Regions from separate parts of the Ruegeria sp. BJ6 genome, predicted to be linked through region 3. Evidence: riboswitches for the same ligand, from Rfam matches in the RefSeq annotation. Region 3 holds a riboswitch; each other region holds the start of a gene.

Region 1 (6,224 bases), on a different contig from region 3:
AATATCTCCGGTGACTGTTATGACGAACACGGCCCCTGCAGCTGCACCGGAGGACAGGCCGAAAAGGAACGGATCAGCCAGATCGTTGCGCGTTGTAGTTTGCAGGACGACACCAACAATGCCCAGCCCCGCACCTATCACGGCGGCAAACAATGCGCGCGGCAAGCGCAGGTCAAATACGATCCGGTGAAGCGGCGACATTTCCCCATCACTTAGCCCCGTTCCAAGCATAACGGCAGTGATTGTGTCGGAGACCGGAATGGACGTGGTGCCGTAAATGGTTGAAATCAGCAAGAGGGCGGCCAGAACGACCGCCCCCAGCACAAGTGTAAGACCGGATCGGCCCATATCAGTTGAGACCCGGATGCATGGCCTGTGCCATTTTCGAGATCGCTTTGATGTTCGCGGGTCCGGGGGTCAGCTCTTCGTACCGCAGGCCAATCCAGCGCTCGTTCTTCACGGCGTCGGTCTGGGACATCACCGGATGTTCTTGAAGAAACTTGAACGTGTCCGCAGCCCCGTTTCCAGTTTGATAATCCAGCAGCACCAGAAATTCCGGATTTGCAGCGGCCACCGCCTCCCACGAGGTACGGCCCCAGCTGGTGTCCATGTCATGCGTGACATTCTCACCACCAGAGGCGGCGATCATCGCGTCAGGGATGGCGAATTTGCCCGCGGTAAAGGGCGCATCCGCCGGACCGTCCAGCAAGAAGACGCGCGGTTTGGGCAGGTCTGCGGTCTGAGCTTCAAGCGCGTTCAGCTCTTCCTTCCAGCCTGTGACCAACGCCTCAGCCTCGTCCTCGACATGCATGACTTTGCCCAGCCGCAGAACGTCGTCGAACAGCAGGCCCATGCTGGCCTCCGGGCGGTCCTTGTCCAGATGCACGCAACTTTCTGTCAGGATCATGGTCTTGATACCAAAGGGCTCCAGCGTGTCCGGCGTGACGTCGCCGCCCGGCTTCATGCCGTAATACCAGCCAGCGAAGAACAGGTCAGGTTCGACCGCAACAAGATTTTCGACCGTCGGGTATTTCGGCGCCAGTTCCGGGATGTCTCCGCGCAACTTGTCGAATTCCGGGCTGGTCTTGTACCAGCCGGTGATGCCGGTCAGACCGACGATCTTCTCCTGCAGACCCAGCGCAAAGGCCATGTCGGTCATGTTCATGTCATGTACGACCAGCCGTTCGGGCTGAGTTTCGAACACCAGCGGCTCGCCACAGTTGTCGACGCTGACCTCCTGCGCGGACGCGGCGCCTGCCATGGCTGTGACCAGCGCCACGGACCAGATGTGTTTCATTCGGGAATGCTCCTTGGTTTAGGTTGAGACTGTTGTTCTTCGGATATCCAGCGCTGGGATGATGCGGCCTTCGTGGTGAAAGCACAGGTAATCGACGCCAAACGTGTCGCGGACCCGTTCCGGGGTCAGTACATCGGCCACGGGGCCAAATCCCGTAAGCCGCGTGGATTTCATCAGCGCCACATGGGTGGCAAATTCGGGGATCATCACCAGATCGTGGACGATCATCACCACCGTGATGCCCAGTTCGGCGACCAGCGACAGCATCCTCCCCTTGGCATCCGGGTCCAGATGGTTGGTGGGTTCGTCCAGAAAAAGAAGTGATGGGTTCTGCGCCAAAGCCCGGGCTATATGGGCGCGTTGCCGCTCGCCCCCGGACAGCATTGCCATTCGTTTGTCTGCCAATGCATTCAGGCCGGTCAGGTTCAGTACCCTGTCCAGTTCTTCAGCGTGTTCTGCAGCCGAACGGTCGGCCCAGATCGGAATCTGACCCATCGCGACGTAATCCCGTAACAAAAGCCTGCCATCGGGAAGCTCTTGCTGACTGACAACGGCGATCATCCGGGCCCGGTCTTTGGCGGGCATCTGTTTCAGGCAGCGCCCCTTGACCAGAACGTCGCCCAGCACGATCTCAGCCGTCCCGCACAGCAGGTTCAAAAGCGTTGTTTTTCCAGCCCCATTCGGACCGGCAATTGCCAGTATCGCGCCCTCGTCCAACTCAAACGAGGCGTCCTGCAGCAGGACATCACCGTTGAGCGCATAGTATTCGAGGTCCCGCGCAACCAGAAAGGTCGAGGTCGTCATGATGGCTCCTCCAATTGGATCCCAGGCAAACGTGAAAGGGTTTTTGTAAAAAGTGGACCAGGCCGGTCGGAGGCATTGGTCCAGCCATCTGGGCTGTCGTGGTATTGCTGCGCAAATTTGGCCAGCGCTTCGATGTCTTCCTCGCTTTCAATGTCACCGAACAGATACTGAGCTTTACCGACGGCCTGAAATCCGACAGTTGTTGGCTGCGCGCAACCGGCCATACAGGCAACTGTGCGGATAGCGAATCCCGTGGGCAGCTTACCGGTCAGCGTATTGCGCATGGCCCCAACAGACAGTGCGCCGCGACAGGTCGAGCAGATCAGAAGGAAATGGTCAGGTGTTTCCGGCATTGTCCGCTCCGCTTAAAGCCAAGCGCGGACAGAAGGTGCCGATCATGTAAACACGTGTCAGACGTGCCATCAAAGCCTCCTTCCAGGACGCCCCGCCCCGGGTTGGTTAAACATGCGATGGCAGGTCTCCTGACTTGCGGATCGTCGCTTGGCCATCCTTCCCGGCCCTATTGGCCAGTGGTTGTTTGGCGTCGCTCACCGCTTACAGTTGCGGGGGCAGTTACGGACTTGGCACCGACAGGCGGACCGCACCGTATTCCCTTTTCATCCCCTGGGCGTACCATGGGGAACCATCTGTACCCTGATTGTCTTAGACCGGATGCCTTGTCAATCGGGACCTGAGTCAAAACCTATCAATTGCATCTTTTGCGTTCGGCGTCGTCAAACCGGTTCCATGAAAGCCATCGATCGAGCGGTGCCAAAAGCCGCATGTTTAACAACAACAGGCCGTGATGAATGAGACATGAGTTCTCCTTCACGTTCGGGACATGAGTTTGAAAACGGTGGATTGCCGGTCACGGGCAAGCGTTCTGGCTTCGGCTTCGCTTAGGGACCGAAGTGTTTCCTCCGCCGTGAGACCGCGGGCCCGCGACTTTGACCAAATGCGTCGCGCGGATGTGGGGGACCATGGCAAGGCTGCTTCGGACAACCAACGCCTCAACGGCGCCGGCAAGCCGTCAAATGCAGCCATTGGATCATCGGAACGCCGCTTGCGTCGTAGACTGCATTGCCCGAGATTCCGGCTCATGCTTCGTCGTCCGGGTCGAACACGGGGTCCAGCACCAAGACAAGCCGGGTCTGACCTGTACCCTCAATCGGCGGCGAGCGATGCAACAGCCCTGACGATGGCTGTTCGGGCCACAGCGTCCCCCGCAAGAGAATTGGAGCACCGGTTTCAACCGTGAACACATGTGCTGGATCCGTTCCATCCTGCGAAATGCCGTACTGTGTTCCGGTACCGCGATAAGTGCAAACCAACCGCGCGGTAATCGCATCGATATGAAATCTACGACAGGCGTTAGTGGTCACAACATCCAATCGCAGTCGCAGGAACCTTGCATTCATCAGATGCGAGAACATGTCAGCGAGGGAAACGATATCATCCTGAAGCCACTCTCTTTCCGGAGTGTCAGGCAATCCAGACGCGTCACAGAGATTCGCCAGTGCAGACCTGACCTCATGCGGAGTTAAAATGATCCGACCGCGTGGCAGAACCTCTGGATCAAGCTCGTTCAGCCAGCTTTGGACGTCAGCAGGTGCTTGCCTCCGCCAGATCGCAGCAGCGCATCCGGGTTGAAGAAACGTGGCGAATGACGATAGGTTTTCCGCGACCGCGACGCCAATGGCCGCGTCTTTTTCCAGCGTTTTGGCAAAGTTCATGCGGCATCCTCCACCCGCCGCCAGATTGGAAACGGGTCCGGATAGTCGGGCAATGTGTCGGGCCCCATGGCTGCAGCTGCAGGAACAAGACAGGCATCCAATCGCGCCTTCAAAGCCGGCCAGTCAATGCCCGCTCCGATGAAGACGATTTCCTGACGACGATCACCCCAGGGTTCTTGCCAGTGGGCCTGCATGTAGGCTTTCGCACTGTCGTGTGTAGGGCGCCGCTCCTCCGGTACCGACGCCCACCAGGTGCCCAGCGGTTTTACACTGGACAGCGCCCCGGCCAGCGAAAACTCAGCTACCCAGTCGGGTCGTGTCGAGATCCAAAAGTGCCCTTTGGCCCGGATCACCCCCGGCGAATCACCATTGAGGACTTTCAAAATGCGCTCGGGAACAAACGGAAGCCGTGCCCGGTATACATATGAGGTGACGCCATATTCCTCGGTCTCTGGCACATGATCGGCAAAACCGTACAGCTCCTTGGCCCACATCGGATGCTCATGAGCTTGTTCAAAATCAAAGAGGCCGGTGTCGAGAATTTTCTCGGCGGCGACTAAGGAGTGATTTGTCTCAATAATCTCGGCATCCGCATTCAGGCTGCGGATGATCTTGCGCGCTGCGTCGACCTTATCCGCCCCCGCATCGTTGACTTTGTTCAAAACCACCACATCAGCGAATTCGATTTGATCCGTGAGCAGATGGACGAGTGTGCGTTCGTCTTCCTCGCCCATCGTTTCGCCCCGATCCCGCAGGAAATCATGAGAGGAATAATCGTTAAGGAGATTTACCGCATCAACAACTGTCACCATCGTGTCCAGCCGTGCCACGTCAGACAAGCTGTTGCCGAATTCATCCCTGAAGTCGAACGTAGCTGCAACCGGCAAGGGTTCGGAGATACCGGTGGATTCAATCAGCAAATAATCAAATCGGCCTTCTGCAGCCAAACGGCGAACTTCGTCCAACAAATCATCACGAAGAGTGCAACAGATGCAGCCATTCGACATCTCAACCAGCGTTTCATCCGGCCGGCTAAGTTCGGTATCGGCCCGCACTAGATCAGCGTCGATGTTCACTTCGGACATGTCATTGACAATGACCGCGACCCGCCGCCCTTCGCGATTGTTCAGGACGCGGTTCAATAGCATGGTCTTGCCCGCGCCAAGAAAGCCGGAAAGGACGGTGACAGGAAGACGAGTATCTGACATGGGTTGCTCCGAAGGGTGCCTCGAGAGTCATGTAACTCTCATAGTTACTAGACGAATGCAACAGTCATTGTTACGTGTGACGCCCGCTTGGAGAAGAAACACAAATGAAGCGCAATAGTCGCCTGTCCCTCGCCCTGCACACGCTAAGCCACATGGCCGGAGATCCGGATCGTGTGAGAACCTCGGCAGACATCGCCGAGCATTCCGGGACGAACCCGGTGGTAGTACGCCGTGTCTTGGGACGTCTCCGTGACGCAGGCCTGTTGACCTCGGAAAAAGGCCACTCAGGTGGATGGCGTCTGGCACGCGAACCAGACAGCATTACCCTTGCAGATGTGTATCTTGCGCTGGACGAAAGCCTGATCGCGTCCGGCAATGAAGATCACGCTCCGGAATGTTCAGTGGAACATGCCCTGCACCGCCGCGTTTCAAGTATCATGACGGAAATCGAGCAAAGCCTGATCAGCCGTCTTAGTGAGACCACGATCTCCGAAGTCAGGGGCAGATAGCCCCCAATCAACTTTCGCAGCAAGCTGCCATTGCAACTAGAAAGCGTGGTCGGCAAGGGTGTCTGCACCTTCAGAACCGCCTCGGCCCGTAAGGCAAATCAAACAGCCAGAACACCAGCGATGATGCGGAGGTCAACAGCGGCACCCACGGCAAAGGCACCAGAAATGGCAGCCTAGCGCTCGTATTGGTCGAAGGATATCTTTCAGACACACACGTCGCTCACCCTGGAATATTGCCGGACGGCACGACGGTTGCACGGCGCGGTTGAGATTATTGGCCTGCCATAGATTTAAACAACCCATTCGAACATATTGGTTCAAGTTACTCAAAGCGCACAAAAAATAGCACTTGTCATTAATAATCAGAGCGCTTGTTGGGGGAAGGACGGTTCGAATGATCCAGTTTTACAAATCTATTTGGTTGGCAACCGGTCGCAAGCAAACAATCAACATTCTGCTTTCCCTCGCCATTGCAGGGCTTGCCGCGTTACCCTTGAATTATCAGAAAGAGTTAGTGAACGGGCTGACCTACGGTTGGATAACGAAGTCCCAATTGGTGACACTTGGATTGGCAATGGGCGCGGTTATTCTCTTGAGCCTCGCACTCAAGTGGGTACTTGGTTACCTTTCCAGCCGGTTAGGCGAGGATATGATCCGCAACCTGAGAAACTCC
Region 2 (6,224 bases), on a different contig from region 3:
AACAAGCCGAAAAGCACTCGGCAGCATTGGCAAGCGAGCTGGCAGGTGAAATTTACGGGCTGAACGTTCTGGCCCGCCATATCGAAGATCGTGGCGACAACACCACCCGATTTCTGGTCATGTCGCGGCAAGCCGACGAATCGCGCCGCGGCGCACATGGTATGCTGACCAGTTTCGTCTTTCAGGTCCGCAACATCCCGGCAGCGCTTTACAAGGCGATGGGCGGTTTCGCCACCAATGGCGTCAACATGACAAAGCTTGAAAGCTATATGGTCGACGGATCGTTCACGGCCACCCAGTTTTATGCAGACATCGTCGGGCATCCCGATGACGAGAACGTGAAACTGGCTATGGACGAATTGGAGCACTTCACCACAAATGTCGAAATTCTGGGTGTTTACCCGGCAGCACGCCCCCGAAACTGAGTTTAACAGGCAGCGGTGCCGGGACCAGTTTCAGGTCCTGTGCGCATTCCGCTCTTCGAGATTCCGCGCGAACTCGGAAAAGCGAACCTGAAACTGACGTTTTATGCGGGACCGCCCGAGTTTCAGTGATTGCAGCAACAAACGTGCCGGCAGCGTTTTTGCGGCAACGGAAGTATTGATGCTCAATCGTGTTCTTCGTTGTGACAACGCCATCAGTTCGATCACGGTTTCTCCGCTCATGCCTTTGCTCAGGGCCTCGAAACGCATCAGGGACGGTGCCTCACAATTGGTCAGGACCACATTAACATGGCGCGGTTTCCCGCGAATGGTGACCACCGTTTCCCAACTCGTACCGGCCATATCCTGATCCGGAGTACCGATACGCCGGATTTCGAGCCCGCGCCGGATGGCCATACGCTCAAAACGGTCGAAATCAGCAACCATGTCGAAAACGGCGTGGATCGGGGCTTCGATATCTTCTCTGGCTGAAAATTGCATCGTGTTTCTGACGGCTCTCTTTTGCGGTGTAGTCTTTCCTCAGTCCAGCGTATCCGCAAGCCAGTTTTGCAGCAGGTAATGCGCAATCGCACCTTTTCGGGCAGGCAATAGCTTGGGATGGTCCCCGGCAAAAGCCTGCATCATTTCGCTTTTGCTGACCCACAGCGCATCCTCGATTTCAACAGGATCGATCCTGATCTCGCGGGAAAGGGCCTCACCATGGCATCCGAACATCAGGGATGCCGGGAAAGGCCAGGGCTGACTGGCCAGATAACCGACCTGCCCGACGGGTACGCCCGCCTCTTCCATGACCTCGCGCCGCACTGCGGCCTCCAGCGTCTCACCCGGTTCAACAAATCCCGCAAGCAGTGAGTACATCCCCTCAGGCCAGCCGGGCGACCGCCCCATCAGCACCGAATCGCCATGCGTGATCAGCATGATCACAACCGGGTCTGTGCGGGGAAAGTGCTGCCCGTTGCACGCAGGACAGCTTCGCTGCCATCCGGCCTGCGTTATTTGGCTCGGCGCGCCGCATCTGGCACAGAACCGGTGCGTTTCATGCCAGCCGATCACGGCCTTTGCGGTGGCCGCCAGTTCAGCATCCCGCGTATTCAGACGGGTCATGATCCGGCGCAGTTCGGCAAATACATGACCTTCCGGCAAATCCGGGTGCTGCTGTTCGGTTCTATCGACAAAGTTTCCGACGCCCGAAAGATCAAGCCCTTCGGCTGCCCAGTTTGAAATGTCAGCGGCAAAAATGGGTGCTCCGCCACTCCCGACACCCAATAAGACCGGCTCTTCCATGGTCCCGCCCGGACCCGCCGTCACAAGCGGATGAGACATCCGCACATACGCAAGATGATCGAGGCGCTCGCCCTTCACCAAAACCTTACCGCGCCACAGCAGCAGGCATTGCGCATCCGGATGCGCAACGGCATTGGCCATCGCCTGTGGATCATTACGAATATGCGCCGCCCGATCCAGACCCGATCCGCCGAATGTTACCTGCTCTGCGCGTTTCATGCCCGCCCTCATTTGTTACGGGCAAATGGCTGCCACGGCTGGCCCGGCGGCGCAATGCCCGTTCTAATGTCAAAAGACCTCTTATACGCCTTGGCGCGGTTTCATAAGCTAATTAGGTTTGACGTCGGCGGGTTGCCATTTTCCGATCTGTTGCCTATATCGGCTGCGAGAGGTTGGCGCGGGCGAGCGCCTCGCCAACCTGGTCAGGTCCGGAAGGAAGCAGCCACAACGAGTCCCGCTTGGGTCGATGTCCAGCCTCTCACCTTTTCCCGCTACAATCGTGATCCCAGGAACGGCTCTAGTCTGACCGTTTGCGCCTGTAACAGTGGCCGATTGTTCACGCCATCAGCTTTGGCCAGACAGCTGCATTCCGGCGGGCGAATGCCCCCAGATGCCCGACGTCTTCAAGCCCGAAGTCAACAGGATTCAATTCGTGCCTTTGCGCTGCGGGGCCATAGACATCGGCCAGACGCCAGACACATTTCGGCGGAATCACCTGATCGTCGGTAAATGCAAACATCTCCACCTGAGCGTCCGAACGGCCCCAATCCGCTGCTGGCAGGCCCTGCCCCGCTTCGGGCAAATAGCTTTGCCGCGAGGTGCACCATTTCCGCCACTGCCAATAGACCAGCGGCGGCAAATCCGCGCCAAACCCGATCATCCGCCCGGGAAGATACCCCATCAAGCGAACCAGCAAGGGCGCGTGACCAAACCAGAACAGCCGCGCCAGCCCCTGATAGGGCCAGGGGTGATCACTGTGATGCACCAGACCCGAGCAGACGCAGATCATCCGGTCGATCTCTTCAATACCGGGTTGCACCGGCCCAAGCATCCCGCCAACGGAATGCCCTATGACCCACAGTTTCGCGTCCGGGAACCTGCGCCGCATCTCGTTTCGTGCAGCGGGCATATCGATCAGGGCCCAGTCTGCCATGGTCACCGTGGACGCCTTTAGTGGGCCTGTCTGCGAATGGCCGAAATCACGATAGTCATAGGTCAGGCAGGCCATTTCCTTTTCCGCTGCCAGCCATCGGGCAAAATGCTTGTAATAGTCTCTGGGTACACCCGTCGCGCCGTTTAGAACGACCACCACTGAAGGTTCAGATGCCGGTGCATACAGGCGGGCTGACAGCTCCGCGCCGCCCGATGGAAACCTGAAATCTTCGACTGCTACCGAGTTCTGGCTGTCCAACATCTCACACTCCGACGATCACTGGACCAATCGGTCCATTCAGTTCGTTCTGGACCAATCGGTCTAATCTCGTCAATATACAATTCAAATGACCGAACGTCCGCTTCCGACCAAAGATCGCCTGATCCGCACCGCTGCCGAGCTGTTCCAGCGTTCGGGTTATCACGGCGTTGGTTTGTCCGAATTGCTTATGGCTGCGAATGCGCCCAAGGGTTCGCTTTATCATCACTTTCCGAACGGAAAGTCCGATCTGGCGCTTGCTGCCGCGACATGGGCGTCGGATGGCATGCTGCGCCTGATCGCAGCCTCGTTTGAGCCCGCCGGGAACTTTCGAGAAGGTGTTGAGATCCTGTGCCACAAGATCGCGAAACTTTTCGATAAGTCAGGGCATTGGGACACCTGCCCCATCTCGGCAACGCTGTTCGAAGGGCCTGAGAACACCGAATTTCGCGAGCACGCCTATCATCTGTACGAAGGCTGGATGACCGAAGTGAAAGACCACGCAAGGCGTCTGAACGCACCAGACCCCGACCTTCAGGCAGATGCCCTGTTCATCCTGCTGCAGGGCGGATGGCAACTGGCGCGCGCCCGGCAGAATTCGGACGTACTGCGCGGACTTCCAAAGATGATGCGGTTCGACGAATTCCGTTGACCCGGGCGCTTCCGTGCGGGTAGCACTTGCGTGATGGTTTCCGTGCCGAATCTTCGGACGGGATGAAAAGGGAACACGGTGCGGTTCAATTGAACCAATGCCGCGACTGCCCCCGCAACTGTAGGCGGAGAGCAATGCCGAAATGCCACTGGCCAAATGGCCGGGAAGGTCGGCAAAGCAATGACCCGCAAGTCAGGAGACCTGCCATCGAAACTGTAACTCGAATTCGGGCGGGGTGTCCGTAATGGGTTTGACGCACAGCGCCGTCTTTCCCCTGATCAACGCCCCATCCGTCGCGCGGAGGGCGCATTATGATTTTGAAAACCGAGACACACGTGCTTTCAGCCACGGTCTGCCAACGTACCGGCGAACCCTGCCCGGCGCTGTTGCACATGGCAAACACTCTTACCAGGGCCGTCACACAGGCTCGCCGGGCGACTTCGGACGGCTTCGAGATCGAGGGTAACACTGAACTTGCACATTGCCCTGGCGGCTGTACGGCGCGGTTTCACGCATATGGGAGCCGGATTCGCGTGTACTGCGATGTGGATGAAGCAACTGAAACCGCTCAGCTGGACCGCTATGCGGATGTCCTGTTGAACCCGGCCTCAACGTCCCTGCCGTCCGGTTGGATCACCAATCCACCTTGCGCGATTCTTGAGGCGACGCCTCGAACAACAAACGCCGCCACCTGCGGTCCGACACACGCTTCGGCTTAGGTCACCGCAAGTAACTGTCAGTGCTGCGCGTGCGCCTGCGCGGGCTTTGTAGCCCAGTCCAACTGCCCTTCGGTCTCGACCGCGCAAGGGCGCACGGCGCGCAGGCGGCTCAGCGCCTTTGCCGGTGTTTCGCCGCACTCTACCATCAATCGCAGGGCAACCATGCCCGAGCGGCCGCACCCGCCTTTGCAATGCACCAGCACGCGCCCGCCACCCGACAACGCCTGCCGGGCAGAGGCGCTGACGTCACGCCACCGCGCGCGAATTTCAGCAGGCGGCGCCCCAAAATCCTCGACCGGGAGATGCACCCAGCGGCTGGCGCGGCTTTGAATGTCAGTGCCAAAATGCCGCGCGCCCTCCTGAATCATCTCAACTTCGGTGGTCATCGAGATCACAAGACCCGGCTGCCAGTCGGCAATCGTGTTCAGATCTTCGGAATATCTTCCGCCACGCCCCGGCAGCGGGGAAATGGCCAGCGTTCCGCCGCCGACCTGCAAGGCGTATATCACCAGTTCAGACATTTAACTCCCCCCAAACAGGCCCTGCCAGTCATGGCCGTCCGGTTACCCACAGCTGTAATTTACCCCGCATCGGGCATTATCCAAATTAATTTCGCAACGACCCGCTGTGGACGCGGGCGGCAGGGGGCTCTACGCTGCGGCTTCAGTACGAATCCGCCAGAGCAGACATGACCGACACCGCATCCACGGCCTATCAGGTCCTTGCCCGAAAATACCGCCCCGAAACCTTTGCCGATCTTGTCGGTCAGGACGCGATGGTGCGGACACTGAAAAACGCCTTCGAAGCCGACCGGATTGCGCAGGCTTTTATCATGACCGGTATTCGGGGCACCGGCAAAACCACCACCGCACGGATCATCGCCAAGGGGATGAACTGCATCGGCCCGGATGGTGAAGGCGGTCCTACGACAGAACCCTGTGGCAAATGTGAACACTGCACCGCCATCATGGAAGGCCGCCATGTCGATGTCATGGAGATGGACGCGGCCAGCCGCACCGGCGTCAACGATATTCGCGAGATCATCGACTCCGTCCGCTACCGCGCCGCCAGCGCGCGCTATAAAATCTACATCATCGACGAAGTGCACATGCTGTCGACCAGCGCCTTCAACGCGCTGCTCAAGACCCTTGAGGAACCACCCGAGCACGTAAAGTTCATCTTCGCCACCACCGAGATTCGCAAGGTTCCGGTGACGGTGCTGTCCCGCTGCCAGCGCTTTGATCTGCGCAGGATCGAGCCTGAGGACATGCTTGGCCTGCTGCGCAGGATCGCCAGCGCCGAAAGCGCGGAAATCGCCGAAGACGCGCTGGCCCTGATCACCCGCGCCGCGGAAGGTTCCGCCCGTGACGCGACATCGCTGCTGGATCAGGCGATTTCTCATGGGGCGGGGGAAACCTCGGCCGATCAGGTGCGCGCGATGCTGGGGCTGGCGGACAGAGGGCGCGTACTGGACCTGACAGACATGATCCTGCGCGGCGACGCGGCAGGGGCACTGACCGAACTGGGCGCGCAATATGCCGAAGGGGCCGACCCGCTGGCGGTGCTGCGCGATCTGGCCGAAATCACCCATTGGATATCAGTGGTCAAAATCACGCCGGACGCCGCCGAAGACCCGACCGTTTCACCGGACGAGCGTGCCCGCGGCCAGCAGATGGCGCAGGCCTTGCCGATGCGCGTACTGACCCGGATGTGGC
Region 3 (6,224 bases):
GTTTGGCTTGCTGGATCAAATTTTTGGAAGCGGCGCCCGAGAATTCACTTTGTTTCAGTTGAACATTGTGATGTTCGTCTTCTTCGTTGCCGCGTTCAACCTGCGGCACAGCCATGTCTGGCTTCGGTATCCGAATTGGCTGCAGCACGTTGTTGTCAGCCCGGCACAACATCAGGTCCACCACTCCAAGGCCATCCGCCATTGGGACAAGAACATGGGATTCATTTTTGCGTTCTGGGATTGGGCGGCTGGTACATTGTACTCGCCAAAAACTCGGGAAACGCTGGATTATGGTCTGGGGAATGGAGAAGACGGCACTTGGAACAGCCCCCGAGCCTTGTACTTTCGCCCGTTCAAGAACGCCTACGCTTTGTTCAAAAGCGGCTGGCGCAATGTGTTCGTGTTTCCGCCCAAGCACATGCGCCCTAAGGAGAACAGGCCCGTCGAGGAAGCAGCAAGTCCGACTGACCTGCCGCTGGTTGTTTCATCCGATGGCGGCTCTGGGCGGTTCAAGACCGAGGACAGGTAACCAACACAATCTGCCGCCGAATAAATAGGTCGGCGGAGCGAACACAGAAAGCGGCCCATCGGCCACTGAATGCACGTTCCGTTCAAAGCTGATGTTGGGATAAGCTGCTCACCACTAGCTGCTCAGGTAAAGCCGCTGCGGACTGTTTATTACAAGCCCTGATACATATAGGATTGGCGATTGGCCTTGTGACGCTCGTAGTCAGCGCGCGAAACGTCGGATGATCCGATCGGCCCCGTCCCGGTTTCGCACCCGGCCAAAATGCACACAACTACCAGTGCAATTATAGTTCGAGAGCAGGCCATGGCATCCTCCACGCTTTGGCAGCGTCCTGTTGTACAGAACACTAACATAAGACGTGAACCAGCAAGAACAATTCTACGGGCAGTCTGTTCCACAGGCTGCCCGCACCTGAACTTACTTGCGGATTACTCTGCCGCTTTCAACTCCTTGCCTTGCGGGATCACTTCGTATCCCGCCTCTTCCGGTTCATCATCCAGCATTTCGGTTGGAAATCCGGGGGCGCGGACGTCGATACCCGTTGCATCCTCGAGACGGCGGATGATGTTCGGAGATAGTTCGCGATCACCGTACCGGGCGATGCCGTCTTCGAAAATCTTGATCATCACCGGGTTCATCTCCAGCGGAACACCGGCCCGGTCCGCTACTTCCTGAAACAGACCGATATCCTTTTTAACCAGATCCATGGTGAATGAGATATCGCGCGAGCCGTTCAGGATCACCTGGCTTTCGGTTTCATGCACAAACGAGGTGCCAGACGAAATTTTGATGGCTTCATAGGTTGTGTTCAGGTCCATGCCGGCCGCTTTTGCAGTGACCAGCGCCTCGGCGCAGGTGATCAGGTTGGCGGTCGCCAGATAGTTGGTCAAAACCTTAAGGACGGAAGCAGAGCCCAGATCGCCGGTATGCAGGATACGGCGGCCCATCGTGGTCAGAAATGGCAAAATTTGTTCGAACGTCGCGCGATCACAGCCTGCGAATATCGAGATATTGCCGGTCGCCGCCCGATGGCACCCCCCCGAGACCGGGCAATCCACTGCCGCACCGCCGCGCTCGATAACCATGGCGCCTAGGCGTTTCGCTTCGGCCTCGTCCGTGGTGGACATCTCCATCCAGATCTTGCCTTCTTTCACCTCGGGCAACATCTGCTGCATGACTGCGTCCGAAGCCGAAGGCGACGGCAGACAGGTTATGACCGCGTCACAGTCGCGCATCAACTGCGCTGGATTGTCCGCCGCTTTCGCGCCACGAGCAACAAATTCGTCGACCAGATCCCTGTTCAGATCATGAACGGTGAGGTCAACCCCATTGCGCAACAGCGAACCCGAAAGCTTGCCGCCCACGTTTCCCAAACCTATGAAGCCAACTTTCATGCCTATTCCTCCCAGATTGGCCATTTGCGCATTCGCGATTCACACGCGGATTATCAATGCTGGATAAGGGCAACAGAAACGAATAATAACGGTCACAATCATAAAAAAATTTTGGTGATAAATGGACCGCCTCCCAAACCCAGCATGGTTGCGCAGTTTCGAATCCGCTGCGCGCCATCTGAACTTTACTGTCGCCGCGCAGGAACTGGGCCTGACACAAACAGCGGTTTCGCTGCACATAAGGTCACTTGAGGCTGAACTTGGGGAAAAACTGTTCACTCGCAATGCTCGCCGACTGGACCTGACCGAACTGGGACAGTCCTATGCGCTGACTGTCCGGCGAGCTCTGTCCGACATCGCTCTGAGTACCAACAGTCTGTTTGGACCGGCGACCCGGCAAAGCCTGACCATCAGGGCGGCCATTTCAACCGCCACCTATTGGATTGCAGCCGAGTTGCCTGAGTTCTGTCGCCAATTCCCTGATATTCCCGTGCGCCTTGTGTCCCATATCTGGAATGACAGCGTTGCTCCGGGGGACGTGGATGTAGAAATTCGGTTGGGATATGGCGACTGGCCCGGTGTGATCGCCGAAAAGCTCTGCTCTGAAACCATTGTGCCTGTCTGTCGTGCTGGCGACCCGCTCCCCGGGCTCAAAGACCTGCGAAACGGACCTCTGGTTCATATTCTGGGATATGAAGACAATTGGGCTAGATATTTCGAAGCCAATGGCCTCTCCGTTGCCGAAAATTCGGCCCGTCATTCTGTGGACACGACGGTGGCCGCGCTGCAACTGGTGATGGCAGGCGCTGGGTATGCCACCGTTCTAACCCGGTTTGCCCGCAACGCCATCGCGCAGGGCGCACCGCTGCAGTTGGTGGGGCCGCCGATTCCATTTGCCCAGTCGCATTACCTGATCCGCGCGACAACGGGATCGCAGCCGTCCACTCCTGCGCGGCTGTTTGAGGCTTGGTTGCAGGAGCGTTTGGCAACCCATGACGCTGACTGACTGCCTCAAGTCGCTTTTCGGATGCGGCGTGTCACAAGGGCGCCAGTACGCTTGACAAGCCCCCTGCCCGTGCCGCATGTCGCATGCGTTGGTGTCCATTTTTGAATGGATGAAAAGGGAATGCGTCAGCGGTTTTCCGTCAAACGCAGCCGCCCCCGCGACCGTGACCGGAGAGGGTGCCCAAAGCCACTGGCCCGCAAGGCCGGGAAGGCGGGACATCTGCCAGAGGATCCAGACAAACCGGGCCTCTGACATCCGCAAGCCGGGAGACCTGCCAGCAGCCGTAGATGTAACCGGGCGGGGTGTTCCGGTGCCGGGTCCATGTCGCGATACGTGGCCCGCATGAAACCCCGTCCCCCGCGAAGAGGATTTGGGGGGATGAGAGACATGACCGAGACCGCGCCAGTCGAGCTGCTGGTCTGCACCACGTGCCGTCGTGGGCTGCCTATCGAGGACGACGCGCAGCGCCCCGGCACCTTGCTGCACAAGGCGCTGGAACAGGCCGAGTTGCCGGACGGAGTAAACCTGAAAGCTGTGGAATGTCTGTCGAACTGCGATCAGGGCTGTTCGATCGTGCTGCGCGGCGGCCCGTCCCGCTGGACCTTTGTCTACGAAAACCTGAACGAAACCGACCACGTCGAAACCATCGTCGAAGGCGCCACCAAATACCTTGAGACCGAAGACGGTCTGGTGAAATGGCGCGAACGTCCTGAACACTTCCGCAAAAACTGTGCGGCCCGCATTCCCCCGATTGGAGCCCTGAAATGAGCAACCTCGAAAAACTCCCCGTCACTGTGATCACCGGCTTTCTGGGCTCGGGCAAGACCACGCTGGTGCGCCACCTGATGCAGAACCCGCAGGGCAAGCGTCTGGCCGTTGTGGTCAATGAATTCGGCGATGTCGGCGTCGATGGCGACATCCTGAAATCCTGCGCCATCCCCGATTGCCCGGCGGAGAACATCATGGAACTGGCCAACGGCTGCATCTGCTGCACCGTGGCTGATGATTTCATCCCGACCATCGAGGCATTGATGGCGCTGGAGCCGCGCCCTGACCACATCCTGATCGAGACCTCCGGCCTCGCGCTGCCCAAGCCGCTGCTGAAGGCGTTCGACTGGCCGGATATCCGCTCGAAAATCACCGTGGACGGCGTGATTGCTCTGGCCGACGCCGAAGCCGTGGCTGCCGGTCGCTTCGCGCCGAATGTCGAGGCTGTGGATGCCCAGCGCTTGGCCGATGACTCAATTGACCACGAAACGCCGCTGTCCGAAGTGTTCGAAGATCAGATTTCGTGTGCCGACATTATCCTGCTGACCAAACCCGATCTGGCCGGTCCCGAGGGTGTGGCCAAAGCGAAAGAGATCATCGCCGCCGAAGCCCCGCGCCCTCTGCCCGTCGTCGAGGTGGCCGAAGGAGCCGTTGACGTGCGCGTCGTATTGGGACTTGAGGCCGCCGCCGAGGATGACATGGACGCCCGTCCGTCGCATCACGACGGTCATCACGACCATGAACATGACGATTTCGAAAGCATCATCGTTGAGCTGCCTGAACAGACCGACCCGGCGGAACTGGTCGCCAATATTGAACGTCTGGCCAACGAGCTGAACATCTTGCGCGTCAAAGGTTATGCTGCGGTTCAGGGTAAACCGATGCGCCTGCTGGTGCAGGCCGTTGGCGCGCGCGTGCGTCACCAGTATGACCGCCCGTGGGAACCCGGTGAAGAGCGTCGCTCGCGTCTGGTGGTCATCGCCGAGCATGACGACATCAAAGAGGCCCAAATCCGCGATATCCTCGTGGGTGTTGCCGAGGCCGCCGAGTAACCGCACATGCACGTCGTCTTCCGCGAAAGCCACGGGTTAGAAGAAACCGAGACCCCGACCGATCTGGGCCAGAGCCCGGCGGATCTGGTGGTGCTGTCCTTTTCGGACAGCGACCTTGGCGCTTTCGCGGCAGGCTGGCATCGCGGTGGCGGGCCCGAGGGGCGGATGCCGACGATGCGGCTGGCCAACCTGACGGCACTTAAGCATCCACTGTCGGTCGATACATATGTCGAACAGACGCTGGAAGGTGCGAAAGGTATCCTGATCCGCCTGATCGGTGGTGTACCCTACTGGTCCTATGGGGTGCAGCAGGTGCTGGCACTGGCGCAGGCCAAGGGCATTGCTCTGGCCGTGTTGCCCGCGGACGGACGCGAGGATACACGGCTGGACGAGTATTCCACCCTGCCCGTCTCAACCCTGCGGCGGCTGGCGCATCTGTGTGACACGGGCGGCGAGGTCGCAGCGCAGGCCGCGCTGGCCCAGATGGCGCTGGCGGCGGGATTGTACGCCGGTCCGGTGATGGGTGCCAAGACCCTGCCGGAATGCGGTGTTTGGTGCCCGAATCGCGGCGTGATACCGGTGGACAAGGCCTTCTCGGGTGATGCGAAACGCATCCTGGTGACGTTCTACCGGGCCTATCTGACCTCGGCCGACACGGCCCCGGTTGCCGCCCTGATCCACCGCCTCCGCGCACGCGGGTTCGACGCCGTGGGTCTGTTTGCGCCTTCACTGAAAGCTCCGCTTGCTGCCGATTGGCTGCGCGAACAGGTCGTGGCTCTGGCCCCGTCTGCGATCATCAACGCCACTTCATTCTCAGGCAAAAGCGCGTCGGGAACGTCGCCTCTGGACGCTGCCAACGTGCCGGTGTTTCAGGTTGCTCTGGCCACCTCACGTCGCAAAGCATGGGCCGAGGCGGAACGGGGGCTGTCGCCGGCCGACCTTGCCATGCATGTGGTTCTGCCTGAGGTGGACGGGCGTATTTCGGCTGGTATCGCTTCGTTCAAGGAACCGGGTAAGCGCGACCCGCACCTGGAATATTCCCGTTTCGCCCACCGGGCCGAACCGGACCGGATCAAAGCGATCATCGACCGTGTGGCCGGCTGGCTGAAACTGCACGACAAACCCAAGGTCGATCAGGTCCCGGCGCTGGTGCTATCCACCTACCCCGGCAAGGACTGGCAGATGGCCCACGCCGTGGGTCTGGACGCGTTGGCGTCGGCTGAGGCGATGTTGTCCGATCTGCAGAGCGAAGGCTATGACACCGCGCCGGTCGAGCCTATTACCGAAACCTTGTTGGACGCACGGATTTCGTGGCCGGTGGCGGAGTTTCAGATTGCATTGGCAGAATTGCCAAAAACTCTGCGCGCAGATCTGCAAACCGTCTGGGGCAATCCCGAAGACGACCCGAACTTTATCGATGGCGCCTTCCATTTCACCGCCCTGCGTCGTGGCAAGGCGCTGGTCGCGCTGCAGCC

Evidence for each region. A riboswitch is a leader RNA that binds a small molecule or an ion and turns the genes downstream of it on or off. The one in region 3 is predicted to bind cobalamin.
Region 1: linked by a shared signal. The riboswitch ahead of ACR0D6_RS17415 (DUF1636 family protein) and the one ahead of ACR0D6_RS05580 (DUF1636 family protein) in region 3 are both predicted to bind cobalamin.
Region 2: linked by a shared signal. The riboswitch ahead of ACR0D6_RS21580 (hypothetical protein) and the one ahead of ACR0D6_RS05580 (DUF1636 family protein) in region 3 are both predicted to bind cobalamin.

The regions. Positions count from the first base shown of each region.
Region 1 covers NZ_JBQFSG010000009.1:129,962-136,185, forward strand. Annotated here, with positions in the region: gene ACR0D6_RS17400 (FecCD family ABC transporter permease) at 1-348, opposite strand, end outside; gene ACR0D6_RS17405 (ABC transporter substrate-binding protein) at 350-1,297, opposite strand; gene ACR0D6_RS17410 (ABC transporter ATP-binding protein) at 1,316-2,101, opposite strand; gene ACR0D6_RS17415 (DUF1636 family protein) at 2,098-2,385, opposite strand; cobalamin riboswitch at 2,557-2,764, opposite strand; gene ACR0D6_RS17420 (DUF6525 family protein) at 2,930-3,202, opposite strand; gene ACR0D6_RS17425 (DUF1826 domain-containing protein) at 3,199-3,834, opposite strand; gene ACR0D6_RS17430 (GTP-binding protein) at 3,831-5,042, opposite strand; gene ACR0D6_RS17435 (Rrf2 family transcriptional regulator) at 5,147-5,551, shown strand; gene ACR0D6_RS17440 (ABC transporter ATP-binding protein) at 5,946-6,224, shown strand, end outside.
Region 2 covers NZ_JBQFSG010000016.1:9,207-15,430, reverse strand. Annotated here, with positions in the region: gene ACR0D6_RS21610 (prephenate dehydratase) at 1-425, shown strand, start outside; gene ACR0D6_RS21605 (SRPBCC family protein) at 456-923, opposite strand; gene nudC (NAD(+) diphosphatase) at 963-1,946, opposite strand; RNA gene ffs (signal recognition particle sRNA small type) at 2,113-2,211, shown strand; gene ACR0D6_RS21590 (alpha/beta hydrolase family protein) at 2,284-3,141, opposite strand; gene ACR0D6_RS21585 (TetR/AcrR family transcriptional regulator) at 3,227-3,790, shown strand; cobalamin riboswitch at 3,808-4,013, shown strand; gene ACR0D6_RS21580 (hypothetical protein) at 4,102-4,509, shown strand; gene ACR0D6_RS21575 (protein-tyrosine phosphatase family protein) at 4,527-5,030, opposite strand; gene ACR0D6_RS21570 (DNA polymerase III subunit gamma/tau) at 5,198-6,224, shown strand, end outside.
Region 3 covers NZ_JBQFSG010000002.1:67,850-74,073, reverse strand. Annotated here, with positions in the region: gene ACR0D6_RS05595 (sterol desaturase family protein) at 1-529, shown strand, start outside; gene ACR0D6_RS05590 (NAD(P)-dependent oxidoreductase) at 958-1,923, opposite strand; gene ACR0D6_RS05585 (LysR substrate-binding domain-containing protein) at 2,045-2,929, shown strand; cobalamin riboswitch at 3,002-3,222, shown strand; gene ACR0D6_RS05580 (DUF1636 family protein) at 3,317-3,697, shown strand; gene cobW (cobalamin biosynthesis protein CobW) at 3,694-4,749, shown strand; gene cobN (cobaltochelatase subunit CobN) at 4,756-6,224, shown strand, end outside.